DNA from 4 places in the Pseudoalteromonas sp. AWH4_217 genome. Region 2 is predicted to be linked to each of the others. Evidence: predicted binding sites of a transcription regulator. Region 2 holds the regulator's gene; each other region holds the start of a gene.
The links. Region 2 encodes sigma-54, which starts transcription at its own class of promoters, with help from an activator protein. Its sites were predicted from a motif close to GTTGGCACGNNNNTNGNNT; they were not measured.
Positions count from the first base shown of each region.

Region 1 (5,129 bases), on a different contig from region 2:
TTACTGTCGCAACAGCTGGTGTGTGATGCCGGTTCTACCTTAGCTTGGCTATCACAACAGCTGGCAGACTGCGCAGGTTCAACGACTTGTTCACTGGCACAGCAACTACTTTTTTCAGGTTCTACTTTTTTTACTGAGCTGCCACAACAGCCACTGTCTGAGGCGCTTACGGCGGGCGGCGTTGCATTGCGCTCGTCTTTGCCAACCAGCACACCGGCGGTGATAGCACTGGCTACCGCGGCAATAGGCCGGATCACGGCCATAAAAGGCCCAAGCAGTGCGTAAGAAACCGAGATAGAATCCACCCCGGTTTCGGGTGTCGATACCAAAAAGGCAGTAGTGGCACTTTTGGACCCACCGGCACGACGCAACCCGATGGCGGCCGGGATTACACCACAAGAACACAACGGCATAGGCGCACCTATCAGAGCCGCTTTAATGGTCGTCCAGAGCCCCTCTTTACCCAGGTGCCTTTGTAAGAAATCTTTTGGAATAAATATGTTAAGCAACCCCGCAAGTAACAGGCCCAGCATCAGCCAGGGCGCTGAAACCAAAAAGAGTTGCCAAAAGTTATCAAGCAGAGCCATCTACATCCTCCAACGCGGTTAAAATGGAACAATCATCAGCACTTTCTTCGCCGCCACAGCAACGCTCGGCCAGCACGCTCAGTGAGCGCTCGAATTTCAGTAATTCTTCAATTCTTTGCCGGGTTTGTGCCAGCTTCTGTAACGTCAGTGATTTCACTTCTTCACAACTGTGATTGTGTTTATCAATTTTAATGGTCAGCAGTTCCTGAATATCTTTGAGACTGAAGCCCACCGCCTTTGCCCGCACAATAAAACGCATCTGCTCAAGCGCGCTATCGTCATATAACCGGTAACCTGCCGGGCTGCGAACACTGGCCTGCAACAGACCCTGGCGCTCATAATAACGCAGTGTGTCGGTAGACACATTCAATTGTTTTGCAATATGGCCAATCTTATACATAGTCAGTTTTGCCGTTCTTTATGAATCTGATCACAGTATAAACCTTAGAGTTGAGTTCAAGGTCAAGCACAAAGATAAACTTTGGCAATAAAAATGATACACTCGGCGCCATCTGTTAGTAAGGAATGTTTGCTCACCATGAATATTGTTGTTTTAGATGCCGCCACACTGGCGGGTGTTAGCTTGGATCCGCTCAGAGAGTTTGGCACAGTCACCGAGTACGATACCACCTCAGCTGAACAGCTGATGTCACGTATACAGAGCGCTGAGGTGGTGGTGACCAACAAGGTGGTGCTCAATGCCGATACTCTGAGCCAGCTGCCCAATCTCAGATTGATCTGTGTGGCCGCAACCGGCACCAATAATATCGACCTGGAGGCTGCACGTGCCCACAATATCGCGGTGACCAATGTGGCTGGCTATTCCACACCTTCAGTGGTTTTGCACACTTTTACACTGCTTGGCAATCTGATGAGTAATATTCACCGCTACGCGCAGGATTGTGCCAATGGTGCCTGGCAACGCAGCGAACTGTTTTGTCGTCTGGACTACCCAATTCACGATTTGTCGGGTAAACGCTTTGTGATAGTCGGCTATGGTAACCTTGGCCAGGCGGTTGCTAAGGTCGCCAGCGCTTTTGGGGCCGATGTGGTTATTGCAGAGCGCCCTGGGCAAGAAACGGTACGTGCCGAGCGCGTTGAATTTACCCAAGCGCTGCGTAGTGCCGATATTGTCTCTATTCATTGCCCTTTGACCGACACCACCCGCGACTTGTTCGATGCCGACACATTGGCACTGCTTCCGGCTCACGCCATCTTACTGAATACGGCACGCGGTGGCATTGTCAATGAACAGGCACTCGCGGATGCGCTTGCCACTAAGCAGCTACTCGGTGCCGGCGTGGATGTTCTCAGCGTGGAGCCCGCAGCGCCTGATAACCCACTGGTGCGGTATCAGGGTGATAACTTGCTGCTTACCCCGCACACGGCCTGGGCCAGCCAGGAGTCGATCACCCGCCTGATCCAGGGTATTGCCGAGAATATTGATAGCTTTTTACAGGGGCGCGAGCACAACCGGCTGGTGTAACCCAGTGGCGTACGGCTATATAGGAATGGGTGTCATTGGTGTAAATCATCATTAATGTAAATCACTATGGGTGTCACGCATAAGTCACCTCTAAGTAGTTCCCGTATCCAATGCGGGATGACAGGCTGTGTATGTGGGAATAGGTGTTATTGGTGTCACTCTTGAGTCGCCTGCCCCTTTAAGCTCTGTCTATCATTGCTCCTAATCGGCATGCCTACACGCCGTCATCCCGGCCTGCGAGCCGGGAACTATTTGAATTCAGCGTAAGCGTATTTTTAGTCACCACGTCGCCTGTTGGAAGTTCCTGCATCAAGTGCGGGATGACTGGGGTTGGATGCGAGAGTTGCTGCTTACAAGGCAGCATTCAGTCGTCAGGCTCTCTTGCGCTTTATCTATTACCGCTCCTAATCGGCGTGCCCACACTCCGTCATCCCGGCCTCTGAGCCGGGAACTATTTGAATTCAGCTCAGGCGCATTTTTTAGGCATCAAGTCGCCTGTTGGTAGTTCCCGCATCGAGTGCGGGATGACAGTCTGTGTATGTGGGAATGGAGTATGGTGATAAGTTCGTGCTTTTAACCAACTATTGGTTAATTCATTCAAAATATAGCATTTCATAATAGTTACCTCCTTATCTAAAAACATAACCACTTGATTTATAATCATTTAAAAGTTGGCAAACTCTTTGCTCTGTACAACTCAAAGAAAATAAAGACGGCTTAGCCTGGGATATAACGATGAAAAAATTACTAATTGCAATTGCGCTATTAAGTTCAACCGCACTGACTGGCTGTGTTGTTGCAGTCACAGATGGCGAATATAACGGTCACCACGGCTGGAAGAAAGAACAAAAGCAGAATCGCGAAAAAATAAGTCAGCTCAAAATGGGCACTGAGTATCAGCACGTGCTGAACAAACTGGGTACCCCTGAGTTCACAGATATGGTATCTAAAGATGATACGGTTTATCAGATACTGTACTTTGCAACCAACAGCAAACACTCCGACGGTGTCGTTACAAAAGATGAGTGCACACCTTTACTTTTCAAAAACAATAAACTGGTCGGTTTTGGTGACACTGCTCTGGCACACCTGCTGTAAACAGCGCCCTGACGGGATCAGAGTCTTGTACTCTGAACCCGTTACACCACATTCAATACTGCTTTTTGCTGGCGTTCACGCGCATCATTAAGCGCCATGGCAGCCTGATCTAACGGCTCGTTGTGGTCTCTGGAAAAATCGGCTTTGGTATAACAAATACCCACACTCACTGTCACATGTGCGCAAGTTGGCGACGCGGGATGTCGTATGGCTAACGCAGCCACCGCTTTGTGAATCGCTTCGGACACTTCAAGCACTTCCACCTCACTGATATCACGGAGCAACGCAACAAAACGCCCGCCATCGTGTCGCGCTGTAAATCCATCCATATTGGTTATCAAACCGGAGACCACTTGGGCAATTTTACAGAGGCATTCATCGCCACTCACATGACCAAATAACTGGTTGTAACGTTCAAAATGATCGACCCCCAACACAAACACCGCTAAAGGCCGCACACCCGACGCACACTGTCGCCAGTAGGTTGACAACGTTTCATTCAGTGCACGGCGATTAGGTAACGATGTCATGCTATCAATTAAAACTTGCTGGGACAGTTGATCGTTTCGCTGTTTGTTGCTGAGGTGGATTTTTACTCTGGCTTTCACAATGTTAGGGTTAAACGGCTTGGTAATGTAATCGACCGCGCCTTGCTGAAGGCTGTCTGCTTCATCCAAAAAACTGGCACTGGCGGAGATCACAATAACAGGTAACTGTGCGGTGTCGGCATTTGCTTTCAACGCTTGCAGAAAAGGTTCTGTCTCCCCCCCGAGCTGTTGATTGTCCATGATGATCAGGTCGATACTATTCGTTTTCAGTAACCCCAGCGCCTGCTCCTGAGATGAGCTCAGCGTCACAAAGTAAGTTTCTTCCAGAGTATTTTGTAGTACCACCCGGTTCAGGGGATCCGGGTCTAACACCAGAATATGGGCCGATTTGTGCATTTTCTTATCCTTTTAGCCACAACGAAATAAAACACAAAGTTTGTTCTACAGCCGTATAGAGTTGCTCACATAACTGTTCAGATGCTACCTCATCCGCTTGTTTTGCCAGCGCTTCACATTGACGCGCCTGATCTGCCAGGCGACGTAATCCAAGACCCGCAGCAGACCCTTTAATGGTATGTGCCAGACTCGCCAGTTCCGTAACAGTTTCAACACCCTGCAAACTCGTCATATACTCTTCACAAAGCTTAGCAAACTTTTCGAGCATAGTGCGTAGCAGCGCGTCTTTATTCATCATTTGTGTCAGCGCAAACGGATAATCAAACACAACTTCCCCTGCTGGCACATATTCCAGCAGTGCAAGGCATAGATCTGCAGGTGTGATCGGCTTCACTAAAAATCCGTTGAGTCCCGTCGCCAGCGCTTGCTGCTTTTCCTGTTCATGAGCATTCGCGGTCAGCGCTACGATAGGTAGTGCCTGGCTGTTGAATTGGCGTCGCAGTTGCCTGCTGGCCTCATAACCGTCAATATTGGGCATATAAAGGTCCATCAATACCACATCCGGGCGCAGCTTCTGACAAATGGTCACTATATTCTCAGCATTGCTAAGCGCAATCACAGTTGCCCCACGCTGCTCCAGTACAGTTCTGCTAATATCCAGGTTCACCGGATTATCATCCACCACAATACACAATAAAGGCGTTAAGGTATGGGTGTCTGGTAAAGCGGTGGCCGACCTTTCCAGTGAACATACACTCAGGCTCTGATAAAACACGGGGGCTGACAACCTGATGGCATCAGACTCTGCAGGCAGAGCGTCGGTAAAGGGGTCTGTGTCAGGCACCAACCACTGTACTTGCCGTCCAAACTCAGTCTGACTCAATATACGAACACGTTCTGCGTTGTCACAGGCCAGATAGGCAACAGAGCTGGTTGTATTGAGAGTGTTCAATTCCGTCTCACTTCCCTGGTGTATACCCTGATGGGCAAGATAAGGGAGAGGAGCCTGTCGCT
Region 1 covers NZ_JBSWYM010000011.1:126,294-131,422, reverse strand. Annotated here, with positions in the region: gene ACXAH1_RS15180 (SO_0444 family Cu/Zn efflux transporter) at 1-587, opposite strand, end outside; gene zntR (Zn(2+)-responsive transcriptional regulator) at 574-987, opposite strand; gene ACXAH1_RS15170 (D-2-hydroxyacid dehydrogenase) at 1,126-2,073, shown strand; gene ACXAH1_RS15165 (DUF3192 domain-containing protein) at 2,809-3,171, shown strand; gene ACXAH1_RS15160 (GGDEF domain-containing response regulator) at 3,213-4,115, opposite strand; gene ACXAH1_RS15155 (PAS domain-containing hybrid sensor histidine kinase/response regulator) at 4,120-5,129, opposite strand, start outside.
Region 1: the regulator sigma-54 is predicted to act here: its motif matches at 2,744-2,762, upstream of ACXAH1_RS15165 (DUF3192 domain-containing protein).

Region 2 (5,129 bases):
GAGCTTATCAGGCTGGCTGGTGAGTAACATACTGATAGAAAGGGAACCCAAAAAGCAATTGTCTTTGTCAACAACGTACAGGTCATCCGTACCAGCAGGCAGGTCACCTTTAAGGCGCAAGTAACGCAAGACAACATCCAAAGATACATCCGGGCGAATGGTCACCGTATCTGTGTTCATCAGAGCGCCGGCGGAGTGCTCTACATAAGACAGTGCCTGTGTCGCTCGGGCTCTGTCTTGCGAGTCCATAGCACCGATAACATCCTGATAAACAGGGTCTGGCAGGCTTCTCAGGACCTCACCCAGGTCGTCATCGTCCATGTCCTCGGTTGCCGCAGCAATGAGCTCAGGCTCCATCTTGGCGATGATGCTGAGTCGTACGTCTTCTGACAGCTCCTCTAGCACGTCACCCTGAATATCCGGGTCAACCAACTGCCAAAGCAGAGTTCTGACCTTATGCGGAGAGGACTCAAGGAGTAATGCGGTGTCACAGGGCGGAATTTCGGCTAATGTGCGCCTGACTTGAACAAACTGACCACTGTTGAGGGCATTGGTAACTTGCTGTAATAGCTCCAGTGTGTAGTCTTGTTCAAAAACTTCAGGCATAGGCGTCCCAGATTGGATAGTCGACAATTAAGCTTGTCATGATTGTAAAGCGCGCTGATTATAGGCTTATGATAATTATAGCTGTTTTAATATCAATTAGTATAACTAAAAAGCAGCATTAAGTGATGCAAATAGCCTTGCTATAGTACAGCTGGTGGCTACGTAACAAGGGGAAGGGAGCTACTCGGATTCGTTAAATTTGTCGTCTATCAGATTACCAATTGCACTTAAAGCTTGCTCGGCATCAGGCCCTTCACATATGACTTTGACTTCCTTACCTTGACTGCTTTCCAGCAGCAGTAGCGCCAACACGCTGTCGCCCTCAGCCGCTTTGTCTCCCTGAAATAGCATGATATTGGCGTCAAACTGAGCGGAAAGCTCAGCCAGAACACTGGCTGCACGGGCATGCAGGCCCAATTTATTTTGGATCAAAAAGGTATCTTCAAAGCGTTGTGTCATTTTTCTTGTTCGCGGTGATGGATTTTCACGTTGCTATGTGTGCGGGCAAAGCGTTCACCCAACGTTTGAGCCAGGTAAACAGAGCGATGCTGACCGCCAGTACAACCAATCGAAATCGTCAGGTAACTGCGGTTGTTACGCTCAAGGTGTGGTAGCCAGGTTTGCACAAAAGTTTGTATTTGCCAGGTGAACTTTTGCACCAGACTATGGCTTGCTAGATAGTCAATGACAGGCTTATCTAGCCCAGTCAAAGGCTTAAGCTCTGGCTCCCAGTGAGGGTTAGGGAGAAAGCGGGCATCAAAAACATAATCAGCTTCTTTTGGGATACCATGCTTAAAACCAAATGATTCGAACGTAATAATTAATTGCTTGTCTTTTTTACCCAGTATCTTCTCACGGATCTGCTCTGCGAGCTGATGAATGCTCATGTCCGTTGTATCGATTGTAATATTAGCGCGACGGATCAATGGATCCAGCAGCTCTTTTTCTTTTTTGATCGCTTTGTCCAGCGATAGATCCGCTAACGACAGAGGGTGCAGACGGCGTGTTTCGGAGAAGCGGCGGATCAGGATTTGATCTTCACTATCCAGGTAAAAAATATTCGGCTCAGCAAATCCTGGTAAATACTCCAGAATATCGTCGAGTTCTTGCTGATCTTTTGGCAGGTTGCGCACATCAATACTGACGGCAATTTTATCGTAGCTGTCGGATACACTGCGCACTAACGCGGGCAGAAGGTTAACAGGGATATTATCGGCGCAGTAGTAACCAAGGTCTTCCAGTACACGCAAAGCGACCGATTTTCCCGAGCCAGAACGACCACTGACAATAATTAGCTGCACAAAAACTCTCCGTTAGTTGTCAAACTCTTCAATTATCGAGAATAACTCCTGATCATCGTGAGCTTGTCTGATACGTTTACAAAACACCTTGTTTTTAAGTTTATCAGCGATTGTTGCCAAGGTCTGCAAATGTTGTTGATTTTCTCCTTCAGGTACGATGAGTGCCACAAAAATGTCGACGGGTTGATTGTCGATGGCGTCAAAAGCAATACCTTGTTGATTAACGAGGAGCATAGCGACGACTTTATCGATCCCCGGAAGGCGGCCGTGGGGGAGTGCAATCCCTTTGCCGATACCTGTACTGCCAAGTTTTTCTCTACTGAGAAGTGAATCCAGAATTTCATGGGCATTGCTGTCTGGCAGCTGACTATGTGCCAACTCGCTGATGTATTCTAAAATACGTTTTTTGCTATTAAAAAGGACCGCAGCTTTGCTGCAGTCCTGTGAAATCAATGAGCTTAGTTTCATGATTAGTGTCGAGTTAGCTTCTCTTTGTGCTTGATCACCTGACGATCAAGCTTATCGATGAGTCCGTCTATTGCGGCATACATATCCCGGTGTTCGGTCGAGGCGAAAATCTCCCCTCCGTTCACATGTAATGTGGCTTCTGCTTTTTGGATGAGCTTTTCGACATCTAGGATTACATGCACATTGTTGATGTGATCAAAGTGCCTTTCTAGCTTCGCAAACTTGTTTGTTACATAGTCTCTTAACGAATCGGTGATTTCTACATGTCGACCAGTTAAATTTAGTTGCATAAGCATTTTCCTTCTGTAGTTACGTCTAAATCAAGCTTTTACGCTGATTCGACGGTGGGATAGCCAAAGACTCTCGGTATTTGGCAATTGTACGTCTAGCCACTTTGATCCCTTGATCTGCCAATACATCCGCGATTTTGCTGTCACTTAATGGCTTAGCTGTATTTTCTGCGGCAATTAGCTTTTTGATCAATGCTCTGATTGCAGTCGAAGAGCATTCTCCTCCGTTTTCAGTGCTGACATGGCTTGAGAAGAAATACTTCAACTCATAAATACCGCGAGGCGTGTGCATATACTTTTGCGTTGTTACACGTGAAATTGTGGACTCATGCATGTCGACCATTTCGGCCACATCATTGAGTACCATAGGTTTCATCGCCTCGGGGCCATGTTCAAAGAATGCCTGTTGTTGTTGCACAATGCAATTGGTAACTTTCAATAAAGTTTCATTGCGGCTTTCGAGACTTTTAATAAACCATTTTGCCTCTTGCAAGTGCGAGCGGATAAACTGACTGTCGGTGCTCGACTTGACTGAACGGGACATAGCGGCATAGTGATCGTTTACTCTTATCTTCGGCATAGAGTCCGGGTTGAGTTCAACAACCCAGCGGCCTTTCACTTTTTTCACCGAGACATCCGGTATCACATAGTCTGCTTCTTCTTGCACTATACTGGCGGCAGGCTTGGGGTTAAGGCTGTGGATCAGGGTCATGACTTCTTTAAGCTCAGCTTCTTTGAGCTTAGTCTTTTTCATCAAAGTTCGGTAGTCACGACTTGCGAGTAGATCGATATGTTCCGTCAGAATCTCTTTGGTTTGGGTTAACCACGGAGTGGCTGGATCAAACTGATTGAGCTGGATACACAAACATTCCTGCAAGCTGCGGGCTGCAATACCAACGGGATCAAATAATTGAACACGTTTCAGTACGGCTTCGACTTCATCCAATTCGATTTGTTCGTCGTCATTGTCCTGATTCATACTCTCAACAATGTCTTCGCAGCTGATAGTCAATAAACCAGCGTCGTCAACGGCTTCGACGATTGCCAGAGCAATGGCTCTGTCAGTTGGGCTAAAGGGAGTGAGCTCCAGTTGCCACATCATGTATTCTTGCAGCGTCTCAGAGGTTTTTCCCTGATAGATGGTTTCATCTTCTGGCATAGGGCCAGAGCTGCTTGCCGGGGCGGCACTGATGTACTCATCCCAGGTGACGTCCATTGCCAGATCGTCACTGACGGTGTCTTTGTTTAATGCAGCGTCGCTGTCTTGCTCATAGTCACTGACAGCCGAGTCCTCAAAGCTGTCACTATCATTGGTTGCGTGTTGATCTAACTCAGTATCCGATTTGGACTGTGTTTCATTATCGTGTGATTCAGACTCACCCTCTTCCACTTCCAACAAAGGATTGCTATCAAGCGCTTCTTGGATTTCTTGTTGGAGATCTAGCGTACTCAACTGTAACAGACGAATAGCCTGTTGCAGCTGTGGTGTCATTGTCAGTTGCTGCCCCATGCGCAGCTGTAGCGATTGCCTCATGTATCTCTAACAATCCTTTTTGTTATTTACTTCTAATCTTATAACTATAGCCTGAATTGCTCACCTAGGTAGACATCCCGCACGGTTTGATCGGCCAGAACATGCTCCGGGGTGCCTGCTGCTATCAGTTCACCATGTGACACTATATAAGCTTTCTCACAGACGTCCAGCGTTTCACGCACATTGTGGTCTGTAATCAATACGCCGATACCGCGGTTTTTTAGGTGTTCAATAATTTTCTTTATATCTAACACTGAAATGGGATCAACACCAGCGAAAGGCTCATCCAATAAGATAAATTTTGGATCTGCCGCAAGCGCGCGTGCAATTTCTACCCGACGCCGTTCACCGCCCGACAATGCCATGCCCTGGCTGTCACGGATATGCTGAATATTAAACTCATCTAATAACTCGTTGAGGATAACTTCTCTTTGCTCTTTACTGAGTGCTTTTCGGGTTTCCAGAATCGCCATCAGATTTTGATACACTGTGAGTTTACGGAAAATCGAGGATTCTTGTGGCAAATAACCTATGCCCAGGCGTGCTCGGCTGTGCATTGGGAGTAAAGTGATATCTTGATCATCAATATGAATGCTGCCTTTGTCACTCGGCACTAAACCTACGATCATATAGAAAGTCGTGGTTTTACCCGCACCATTAGGGCCAAGCAGGCCAACAATGCTGCCTGCCTCAACGCTCAATTCAACGTTTTTGACAACTTGTCTGCCCTTGTAGCTCTTGGCCAGGGCAGTTGCTGTTAACTTACTCACGGATTACCCTTCTTTTGTGCATTCTTACTGCTCTCTTTTTCGGGCAAAAGAATGGTTCTTACACGATTTTTCTCTTGTTCACCCCGTTGTGCGCTGATCAGCTTTTTCTCCATATCATAGACTATGGTTTGTGCGCTGATTTTCTGGCCTGCCTGGCTTA
Region 2 covers NZ_JBSWYM010000002.1:28,740-33,868, forward strand. Annotated here, with positions in the region: gene mgtE (magnesium transporter) at 1-606, opposite strand, end outside; gene ACXAH1_RS01880 (HPr family phosphocarrier protein) at 787-1,065, opposite strand; gene rapZ (RNase adapter RapZ) at 1,062-1,907, opposite strand; gene ACXAH1_RS01890 (PTS sugar transporter subunit IIA) at 1,920-2,375, opposite strand; gene hpf (ribosome hibernation promoting factor) at 2,378-2,665, opposite strand; gene ACXAH1_RS01900 (RNA polymerase factor sigma-54) at 2,691-4,199, opposite strand; gene lptB (LPS export ABC transporter ATP-binding protein) at 4,244-4,969, opposite strand; gene lptA (lipopolysaccharide transport periplasmic protein LptA) at 4,966-5,129, opposite strand, start outside.

Region 3 (5,129 bases), on a different contig from region 2:
TGGATGCTGGCTCAAACTCGTCCTTTCAAGGTGACGCGCAGGCCAACCAGTCAAATAGTCTGATAGGTAATATTTCTGTCAATGTGATGCGGGTTTTACCCAATGGTAACTTAGTGATCCGAGGTGAAAAGTGGCTAACTCTGAATACAGGTGAGGAATTTATCCGCCTTGAGGGCCTGGTCAGGCCGCAAGATGTCAATGCTGATAATACGGTAGAGTCAAATCGCATCGCCAACGCGCGTATTCAGTATTCAGGTAAAGGCGATACCCAGGAAGTACAAAGTGCTGGCTGGCTGACTAAGTTCTTCATGAGCGCCATCATGCCATTTTGAGGTAAAAGACGATGAGATTATTCAACATGCTTGTTCTGGCCGTGTCACTTGTTACAAGCCAGTTTGTACATGCAGAGCGGATCAAAGATGTGACTATGGTTGAGGGCGTACGTTCAAACCAGCTGGTTGGCTATGGTCTGGTCGTGGGTCTGCCGGGAACAGGTGAACAAACGCGCTTTACCGAACAAAGCTTTAAAGGCATGCTGAATAGCTTCGGTATTACCATGCCTGCCAACCTCAAGCCTAAAATTAAAAATGTCGCGGCGGTCGCCGTCCATGCTGAGCTACCGGCGTTTGTAAAGCCTGGTCAAACAATTGACGTTACCGTGTCCTCCATAGGTAGTGCAGGGAGCTTGCGCGGCGGAACGTTGTTACAGACTTTTCTTAAAGGGGTTGATGGTAATGTCTATGCCATTGCTCAGGGCAGTATGATTGTAGGAGGCCTGGGTGCAGAGGGGTTAGACGGGAGCCGCGTGGTCATCAATACGCCAACGGTAGGACGAATTCCAAATGGCGGGACCGTTGAGCGTGCAGTCAGAAGTCCGTTTACGCAGGGCGACCACATCACTTTTAATCTAAACCGTCCAGATTTCACTACGGCGAAACGTCTGGCGGACACCATTAATGATCTTGTTGGCCCGCAAAGTGCGCAGGCTATGGATGCGGCATCTGTACGTGTTATAGCACCGCGCGATCCATCACAACGTGTTGCTTATTTATCGACCCTGGAGAATTTAGAGTTCACCCCAGCAGATACTTCCGCCAAGATTATCGTTAACTCGCGTACCGGTACTATCGTCATTGGTAAAGAAGTGAAACTGCAGCCAGCGGCCATCACTCATGGCGGTTTGACCGTGACCATTGCAGAGCAGGTGAACGTATCTCAGCCACAGCCTTTGTCTGAGGGAGAAACGGTTGTTACGCGTCAAAGCATTGTCGATGTTGACCAAGATGATTCTCGTGCCTTCGTATTTGACCCTGGTTCAAGCCTGGATGATTTGGTGCGAGCTATCAATGCAGTCGGCGCCGCGCCTGGCGATTTGATGGCGATACTGGAAGCGCTAAAAGAAGCTGGCGCGATACATGGTCAATTAGTCGTCATTTAACGCTTCTTTTATAATCAAACAGTTAGCCCCGTTTCACGGGGCTTTTTTTATTGGCTCAATAATTGCATTGTAATTGGTTATGTATATTGATGTGATTTTGAGCAATGAATACTGATCCGACTCGCAACCAAAGTTTCTATGACTTAACCGATTTGAACTCGTTAAGACAGGACGCGCTGAAAAGTACCGGAGATGCCGATGCCTCTGAGGAAGCGTTGCGCAAAGCGGCTCAGCAATTCGAATCTATTTTCACGCAAATGATGTTGTCCAGCATGCGTAAGGCGAATGAAGTGCTGGAAGACAAAGATAGCCCATTCAACTCGAGCAGCGTCAAATTCTATCGTGATATGCATGATCAACAGATGTCTATGCAGCTTTCGAGCGAGGGCAGTCTGGGTCTTGCTGATCTTATTGTGCAGCAATTGTCACCGAATCGCGACGGGTACATGCCAGGTTCGGTGCTGCGTACCGGCGCAGAGTTACAGAGTGACCGAATAGCTAATGGTGAAGCTAATAAACCAATTCAGGATGAGCCAACTGAGGTCCGGGAAAAGGCGGACGGTGAAGTGCGCTTTGATGATCCTGAGTCTTTCGTTAGCCAGTTGTGGGGCTATGCCAAATCTGCGGCAGAGAAGATTGGGCTTAATCCAGCAGTCATGGTTGCACAGGCTGCGCTGGAAACTGGGTGGGGCAAACACATTATCGCGCGCCAGGATGGAGAAAGCAGCTTCAACCTTTTTAACATCAAAGCAGATAAGCGGTGGCAGGGTGACAGCGCCAGTAAAATGACACTGGAGTTTGAACAAGGTTTGCCGGTGAAAAAACAAGCTAACTTCAGAGCCTATGATTCGCTCAAAGATAGCATCAATGACTATGTCGATTTCCTGCAGTCAAATCCCAGGTATCAGGACGCCTTGAATAAGACAGACAATCCGGAGCAATATCTGGATGCACTGCAACAGGCCGGATACGCAACAGATCCAAATTATGCAGAGAAAATTAAACGTGTGTTGGGCAGAGGAGAGTTTCAGTCCATGTTGTCAGCGTCAGTGCATCAGGGAGTAAATTAAGATGTCCTTTAATCTTATGAATATTGGTACGTCGGGAGTCAGAGCCAGCTCTGAGCTGCTTCAGACCACCAGTAAAAATATCGCAAACCTGAATACCAAAGGCTACGTTCGCGAGCGGACAGAGCATACTACCATGATTAACAATCAGGTAGGCCGTGGTGAAACGGTACGTTTGCTCAATGAGTTTGCCCAGAAACAGCTCAATCGAGATTTATCGAGTCAGGCTTACTATGAGCAGTTTGTGACCGAAGCCACCCGGGTTGATACCTTGTTTGGTGAAGAATCAAATAATCTGAATCAAAGTATTAACTCCCTGTTCAATAATATGCAGGAGGCGATGAACTTGCCCTCCTCAACGGTTGCGCGCTCTCTGTTTTTGACTGATGCCCAGAACTTGATCGATCAGATGGATCGATTATCCGGTATTGTGTTTGATCAGAGCAATATCGTTAACGAGCAATTGTCTATCTACTCTGATGAAGCCAACAATCTCATTCAGAAGATCAGCGATATGAATGGTCAGGTTGCTGCACTGAATGGTAATAACAGTGATGGCAGTGGCAGCTCGTTGCTTAACCAACGCGATCAGGCCATCAGAGATTTAGCCGAGCTGGTGGACATAGAGACCTTAGATGGAGCCAATGGTGAGAAATTGGTTTTTCTGGGTTCAGGACAGTCTCTGGTGATGGAGAATGGCAGCTTTAGTCTTTTTTCGATGGATGGCGATCCCGATCCCAATCATAAAACACTGACACTTGATGTCAAAGATGGTTCAGCCGTCGCACTTGAAGTAGATCATACGACGCTGCGAGGCAAAATCGGCGGGCTGATGGCTTTTCGTGATGACATTCTGGTACCGGCTCAGACTCAGCTGGGCCAGATTGGCTTGTCACTGGCCGATGCTTTTAATCAGCAAAACCAATTGGGGATGGACTTAGACGGTAATCTGGGTGGCAATATATTCGAGCTGCCGACTGTCGGTGGGTATCCCTATGCCAGTAACACCAGCACGGCACAGTTAACGGCTACGGTTGAGCCAGGTAAAGGTAAAGAAGTTCCAGCGACGGATTTCAGAGTCACCTATACCGCAGCAAACACTGTCGAAATTGCAGCGGTGGACAGTAAGGGTAATGTTCAGGGAACTCCCGTAACCGCAAACGTGATTGGAGGAGTAATAGATTCAAACTCAGTTGCGGCAGGCGTTGACATGTTTGGTTTGCAAATGAACCTGACAGGGACCGCTAATGTTGGGGATAGCTTTTTAGTTAAACTTAATTCAGGCACCGCAGGTAACCTTCAGCTGGCAACAGACCGCCCGGAAAGTCTTGCATTAGCCTCTCCCATTCGTACAGAGACCGCGGCAAATAATGTCAGTAATGCGACTATTTCAGTGGGTTCTGTAACTAATACGGACCCCGCTACCAGTAACTTTACGGCGGCACCACCGAGTCTTACCAATGGCACCATTACATTAACTAAGACGGCAAATGCCAACGAATATCAGATCGTGGATGGTAATGGTACTAATACCTTTACCATTACACCGCCAGCTGAAAACATCCTTGCACAGGCAGGCGGTGCGTATGCCAGTTATGGTTTCGATTTCAATATAGAGGGAACACCCTCAACGGGCGATACCTACACCATTGAGTTCAATACGGGCGGTTTCGATGATAACCGAAATGGCCTGGAGTTGAGTAAATTGCAAAGCGCGGAGTTGGTTCGACAAAATGTAGTTACTACTGCAACAGCAGACAATCTGAAGACGTTCAATGAAGCTTATGCCGGCCTGGTGACAGAAATAGGGGTTGTGGCCAATCAGGCTAAAACTAATGGCGCAGCGTATGAAGCGCTGGCAGCACAATCTGAAGCCTGGTATGAATCGATGGCTGGTGTAAACCTGGATGAAGAGGCGGCCAATTTATTACGTTTTCAACAATCTTACTCAGCAGCTGCGCAAGTATTAAGCGCGGCAAGAACTGTGTTTGACACCTTATTAAGTGCGGCGAGGTAATTATGCGTTTATCTCAAAATATGATGTATCAGAACAACCTGAACTCCATACTAGATAGTCAGCAAGACGTGAATAAAGCTATGCAGCAGGTTAATACCCAAAAGCGCGTATTGACTGCATCCGATGATCCTTCTGCGATGGCGCGAGCTTTATTGTATACAGATAGGATCCAGACTAACGAACAGTACACAAAAAACCTGACCATGCTTAAAGGTCGTTTGGATACTCAAGAGGGTGTGCTAGATAATATTAAAGACTCGTTAACGCGGGCTTTGACTCTCACAGTTCAGGCTGGTAATGGCTCCTTGGTAGATGTAGACCGGGCTTCGCTTTCAGAAGAGTTGAGTGCAATTCAAACGGCAGTGCACGATCTGATGAATGCAAAGACAGAAGATGGTCGATATATTTTCTCCGGCTATCAGGATAATACAGAAGCCTATTCGTATAATAGTACGCAACAACGTTATCAATATAATGGAGATCAAGGTCAGCATAAAATTAAGGTTGCCGAAGGGGTTGAAATTAAGTCCAGTGATAACGGGTTTGACGTGTTTGAGAGCGTAAATACGCGCCTGAATGTAGCCTCCAATACCGCAACTGTGTCAGG
Region 3 covers NZ_JBSWYM010000004.1:355,213-360,341, reverse strand. Annotated here, with positions in the region: gene flgH (flagellar basal body L-ring protein FlgH) at 1-332, shown strand, start outside; gene ACXAH1_RS06820 (flagellar basal body P-ring protein FlgI) at 344-1,438, shown strand; gene flgJ (flagellar assembly peptidoglycan hydrolase FlgJ) at 1,543-2,508, shown strand; gene flgK (flagellar hook-associated protein FlgK) at 2,510-4,522, shown strand; gene flgL (flagellar hook-associated protein FlgL) at 4,525-5,129, shown strand, end outside.
Region 3: the regulator sigma-54 is predicted to act here: its motif matches at 1,488-1,506, upstream of flgJ (flagellar assembly peptidoglycan hydrolase FlgJ).

Region 4 (5,129 bases), on a different contig from region 2:
TTTTTCAATGGCCTTATAGACCATTTGCATGGCAATGGAGTCGCCAACAAAGCGATAAAATTGCGAGCGAATTGAGCTGCGGTAGCGCTGCAGGCTGGCACGTAACATATTACGTTCAGCAACCAGCATCTTTGTCTGTATTGCCTGTTCGAGGGTCAGCTTGATATTACTCATGTCGAACGGCTTTTGCATGTAACCCCAGACTTTACCCTGGTTAATGGCGTCAATCAGGTCTTCCACTTCAGTAAAGGCGGTCAGCATCATGCGAATGGTATCGGGAAATCGCTCTGCAACCTGAGCCAGGAACTCAATGCCTGACATGTTGGGCATCATTTTATCCGACACCACCACGTCGATAGGGTGCTGTTCTAACAAGGCCAGGCCTTCTTCTCCACTTTGCGCGGTAAACACAGTGTAGGGCTCATTTTGGAGCGCGCGCTTGAGTGAGCGCAGAATAAGGGGTTCGTCATCGACAAACAGCAAGGTAATGTTAGTAACTGGTTCCATGTAATCCTGCCAGAGTTAATGCGTGTTAATAGAAGTATTACACAGTCTTAGACAAATTGAAGCATTTATACCGTGGAGTTTATGGTGATAAATAAAACCGCCTGCCAGAGGTGAATGGCAGACGGTTTTGCGAGGAATGGTTTGTCGGCTCAGTTGAATTGATGTGCCACTGTGGTTGTTTGCATGCTCAGTTCGCTAAGCAAATGGTTGTCTTGCAGCATGCCGTCCACACTAATCAGCAGTGTTTTGTAATTAACCGGAACGTCCAGAGTCATGGTGATTTGACCGGCACTGTTGAAGCGGGTGGTCGCCAGTAGTGCTTTGTCTGCTATAGCCTGGTCTTCGTAGCTTTCTACAACCTCGTGCAGGGCATACACTTTGACCATTTTATTTGCCAGACTTGCACCTAAAACGTCTTGTCCGCTCAGATCCAGTGTAACCGTCTTACTGGTGCTAAAGTTAAAATCCGCTTTCACATGCAAGTCGTTGGAGGTTTCGGCCTGGCTGTCGAGCAAACTGGGGTCAGGCTCGTAACTGAGGGCAGGTTCAGCGGGTGTGACGCTCGTATCCTGCTGGTCTGAAGTCGTGTCCGTGGACACTGTTGTGTTGGTGTTACTTGCAGACGTACTGGTCGTATTGCTGCTTGAGGTTGCGGAACTTGGTGTGCCGCCCTCACCACCGCCGCCACCGCCACAGGCACTCAGGGTGGAACAAACAAACGTTAGGGTAAAAAGTTTAGTGAATGTATTCATGATCGTATCCTCTTAGTGTGCGCTGAAAGTATGGGTGGTGCGTTCGTTGGTCATAAACCAGTCCTGAGCGTGTTCGCCGTTGCTTTCTACCCAGGTTTCATAAGCGGGATACGCCCAAATCACATCGAGATACTCTCTGGGGTAATGCCAGTCATTACTGATCATCAGTGCCCATGGCAGGTTCTCGGCCGTTCTGAAATAGCGTCCCGACTGCGCACTGGATGTGTCGTCCGCATTGCCAAAGCGACTGGTATCAAACTTGTCTGTCGGTGGGTAATCCGCCAGATGAATTTCCAGAGAACGGTCTTGTGTGCGGTACAAGAAGAAATCGAAGTCATTCACACTGAGCGTATCCAGACCTTGTTCAAAGCTGACATCGAAGGTGTAAGGCACGGGCTCAAAATAGTCACAGGTCATCACGGTATTAAAGTGCTGGCACTGGCCAGATTGACCTGTGTTAGTGAATACATGGGCGTTACTCCACAGCGATAAAACCGCATTACTTTGCCCGTCTTCAGCAAGTTTGTCATAGCTTTGGCCATTTATGGTCAAGGTCGCTTGTTTTACGAGCGCCGGATCGCTGTTCATCAGACGAAGCCCAAAGCCATTCTGATAAGCTGCGCCGCGCGCAGTGATCCAGCCGTTGATGATAAAGCCGCTGATTTGATTGTCGGCATTGTAGGTCATTCGGATACGTTGTTTGACGACCAAATCGTTCATGTCGTGGTCGCCGCGTGCGGGCCAGTTATCTTCAAATGCCAGTGTTGTTACGCCTTGTGCGCTGGGAAAGTACTGGCTGTACGCACGATTAAAGTCGTTGGGAAACTCATCCTGTTCGTCTTCGATGCCATCCGCATCGCTGTCGTTTTGCTCTGGCATAACGGTCAGGTTAAGGGACGAAATCGCAGAGGCCGGGGAGCTTTTAACACTGAAAACCGCATCGTTGAAATCGTTATCGCCCCAGGTACGTGGTAAATCTTCAAACCCGATTACCACTTCCTGTTGTTCTTCATCCAGTAACAGTACGCAATGCTGGCGCAGGGTTTCGTCGCTTTCCGGGTTAAGGTCAGACAACGAATAATAGTAGGGAGTTTTAAAAGGTTTTACGCCGGTGTAGTACCAAAAGCCGTTCGCAGCGATAAAGAAGCCGATACTGGTGCCTGCCGGGAACTCACCTATGCTTACGCGGTGGCCGTTAGTCAGGTGCGGATAACTGAGGTTGGGAAAGACAATGGTTTCCTGCACTTCCTCTGGGGTTTGAGGCGGATTTTGCGGATCAAAGGTGAAATAGCCAAAAGAGTTTTTGTAGCCTGCGCCTTCGTGAATAAAGGTAACAAATACCTCGGCGTCTTCACTCAGGTGAATGGTCGAGCCTTCATCGCCTGTGATAAAGGCTTCGTTTACTCTGGCCTCTGGCAGCGCATTTTGGATACGCTGGAAAAACGCCGGGTTGTACTGGTCGCGTGTGTAAATCAGCGAATCTGGCTTACCCGTGGACTGGTTGTAGCCACCGGGCCACGCCTGTCCAGACTGGAATTGCCAGACATACTGACCATCAACTTGTTGGACTGCGCCGGCGGTGAAAGAGAGAAGCCCTGAGGCCAGTAAGGGATACAGCAGGTTAAATCGTTTCATAATCGTCGCTCCAAATGAAAAGGGTGTAGATTGATTCTGTAAGGACCATTTCACGAAGCATGCCAAAAAATAATGCTCCTATAATCAGTGGGTTATGTTTTTGATTTGAACGGGAAGCGCTTTTTTCGCAAATTGCACTGCATTGCGCTTTGCAAACAAAAAATAGCCAGCCATTTTTGAAAGCCACCCGGGCAAGTAGTGAGAAATTGTGTTTAATGTGCTGTTTTTTGCGATCGGTGCAATACTTGCTTGAGCAGGGAAAACGATAAAGGAGGTGAGTATGAGCGTTAATCGATCACACACTTTGGTGTTTAGTGTTGCCCTGAATGGTTACCAGTGGCGTTACCGACGTTATCTAAACAGCCAGCGCCGCTACGCCAGGCGTATGGGGTACGACTATGTGGTGGTTACACGTCCCTGGTTTAACAGGCTGGGGGCGGAGTGCTGCTGGCTCAAATTATTCTTGCTCAAGGCCGCACTGCTTTCTGGCTATAAACAGGTCCTGTTTGTGGATGCTGATGCCTGTATTCAGACGACGTGCCCAGCACTAGAAACATTATACGACGAAGACACCTTTTTACACCTGGCAAGAGGCTACAGTGGCGCGTTTAATTCCGGGGTGATGCTGATGCGCAACTGTGCCCGGGCAATTGAGTGGCTCGACACCCTGATTGCGGCCATGACTCAGCCTGTGGCTGAGTCGCAAGGAATAGGCTGGGGTGAAAATGGCCATGTGATCCATTATGCCAACAACTGTGACGGGGTGGCGGAGCTGGACCGGCGCTGGAACAACACCTATGACGCAGAGCTGACTGACTACATCCGCCACTTTAACTATGGACCGCTGAAATGCTCCTGGCTGGATAAGTGTTTCCACACTCTTATTTTTAAATGTTCACGTCTGTTGTTGGGCTATAGTCTGTCCCGACCTGATCAGCAGGCAGGCAAGCTGGGTGTAGTTCAGCTGCGTATTCCTGCAACTCTGGCGCAAATTCAGCAGCTATATCCGCGTTATTTTCCCTCTGTCTGAGCGCCGCACGGCGCTTCTCAAAATAAAAAAATTCCCAAAATGCAACGCACTTTTGCTTCTTAAAAAAACACTGAAAACCAACAAACTCATTTGTAATCAGGCATTTAAAATTTGGCATGGTCCTCGCTATATTCTTGTCGTGAACAGATAAGCACCGGAGGACGCGATGTCATTTAATCTCACTACATCATCACCAGAATCAGGCGAGGCCACAGTACGTAAAGCATTGCGTTTTTGTGTTGCCCTGATATTGATTGCAGCATTATTGCCCGTGTTCTCTGTTAATTGTGTGCTGGCTTTACTGTGGTTCAAAGCGCCGCTAAAACGCCTGACCTGGATTGACATCAGCGCGCAGCCAGTGCGTTTATATTGCTGGCAGGCAGGGCTGTTTAAACGCAGCGCTGCCATTTTAAATGTGCTGGGTGGCACGATACGCTTTGTTGGCAACCCGTTAGTACGCGACGGTGTGAGTATTCCTGTGATCAGGCGTTTCCATTCCCCCTGCAGCAGACCAGGCCTTTTCGACAGCCTGTGGCTGTATAGTTTGACCGGGCTCAGTGTTAAAGCGCCTTTAGCGTTGCTGCAGCAGCAAAGAGATCAGAGTGTGCTTGCTGATACCTGTTTGGTTATCAAGGTGATGCTGTGCCTGTGCTTGTATCGCAAGTCTGCACCCATGCCATCACACAGCAAACTATTTGGCATCCCGTTCAGTAATACACGCATGCAAACGGCGGTCGACTGGATTGTTCAGGGGGCCCAGCAGCAACCGTTACAGTCTGCATGCCGAGCGGCCTATTACATCAACGTCAACTCAGTTAATTTGTCGGCGGCGAATGCCCGTCTTTATCAGGCGCTACAGAGCAGCGACCGCAACTTTATCGACGGGTCAGGCATGCGTATCGCGGCGCGTCAGGCAGGAATGGGCCTGGCCGATAACAATAACGGCACAGACATGCTGCCGGCGCTTTGCAAAGCCGCCGTTGAGCGCAAGCGTTCTTTATTTCTGCTGGGTGCACAACCGGGTGTTGCCGAGCAGGCGGCCAGCAATTTACGTCAGCAGTATCCCGGATTGCACATTGCCGGTGTTCATCATGGTTATTTCGATGATGACGAGCAAGTCTGCAACACCATTAATCAAAGCGGCGCCGACATAGTGCTGGTGGCGCTGGGGTCGCCTCGTCAGGAAATCTGGATAGATAACAACA
Region 4 covers NZ_JBSWYM010000007.1:145,001-150,129, reverse strand. Annotated here, with positions in the region: gene ACXAH1_RS10510 (sigma-54-dependent transcriptional regulator) at 1-507, opposite strand, end outside; gene ACXAH1_RS10505 (hypothetical protein) at 657-1,259, opposite strand; gene ACXAH1_RS10500 (LruC domain-containing protein) at 1,272-2,894, opposite strand; gene ACXAH1_RS10495 (hypothetical protein) at 3,175-3,924, shown strand; gene ACXAH1_RS10490 (WecB/TagA/CpsF family glycosyltransferase) at 4,091-5,129, shown strand, end outside.
Region 4: the regulator sigma-54 is predicted to act here: its motif matches at 2,943-2,961, upstream of ACXAH1_RS10500 (LruC domain-containing protein).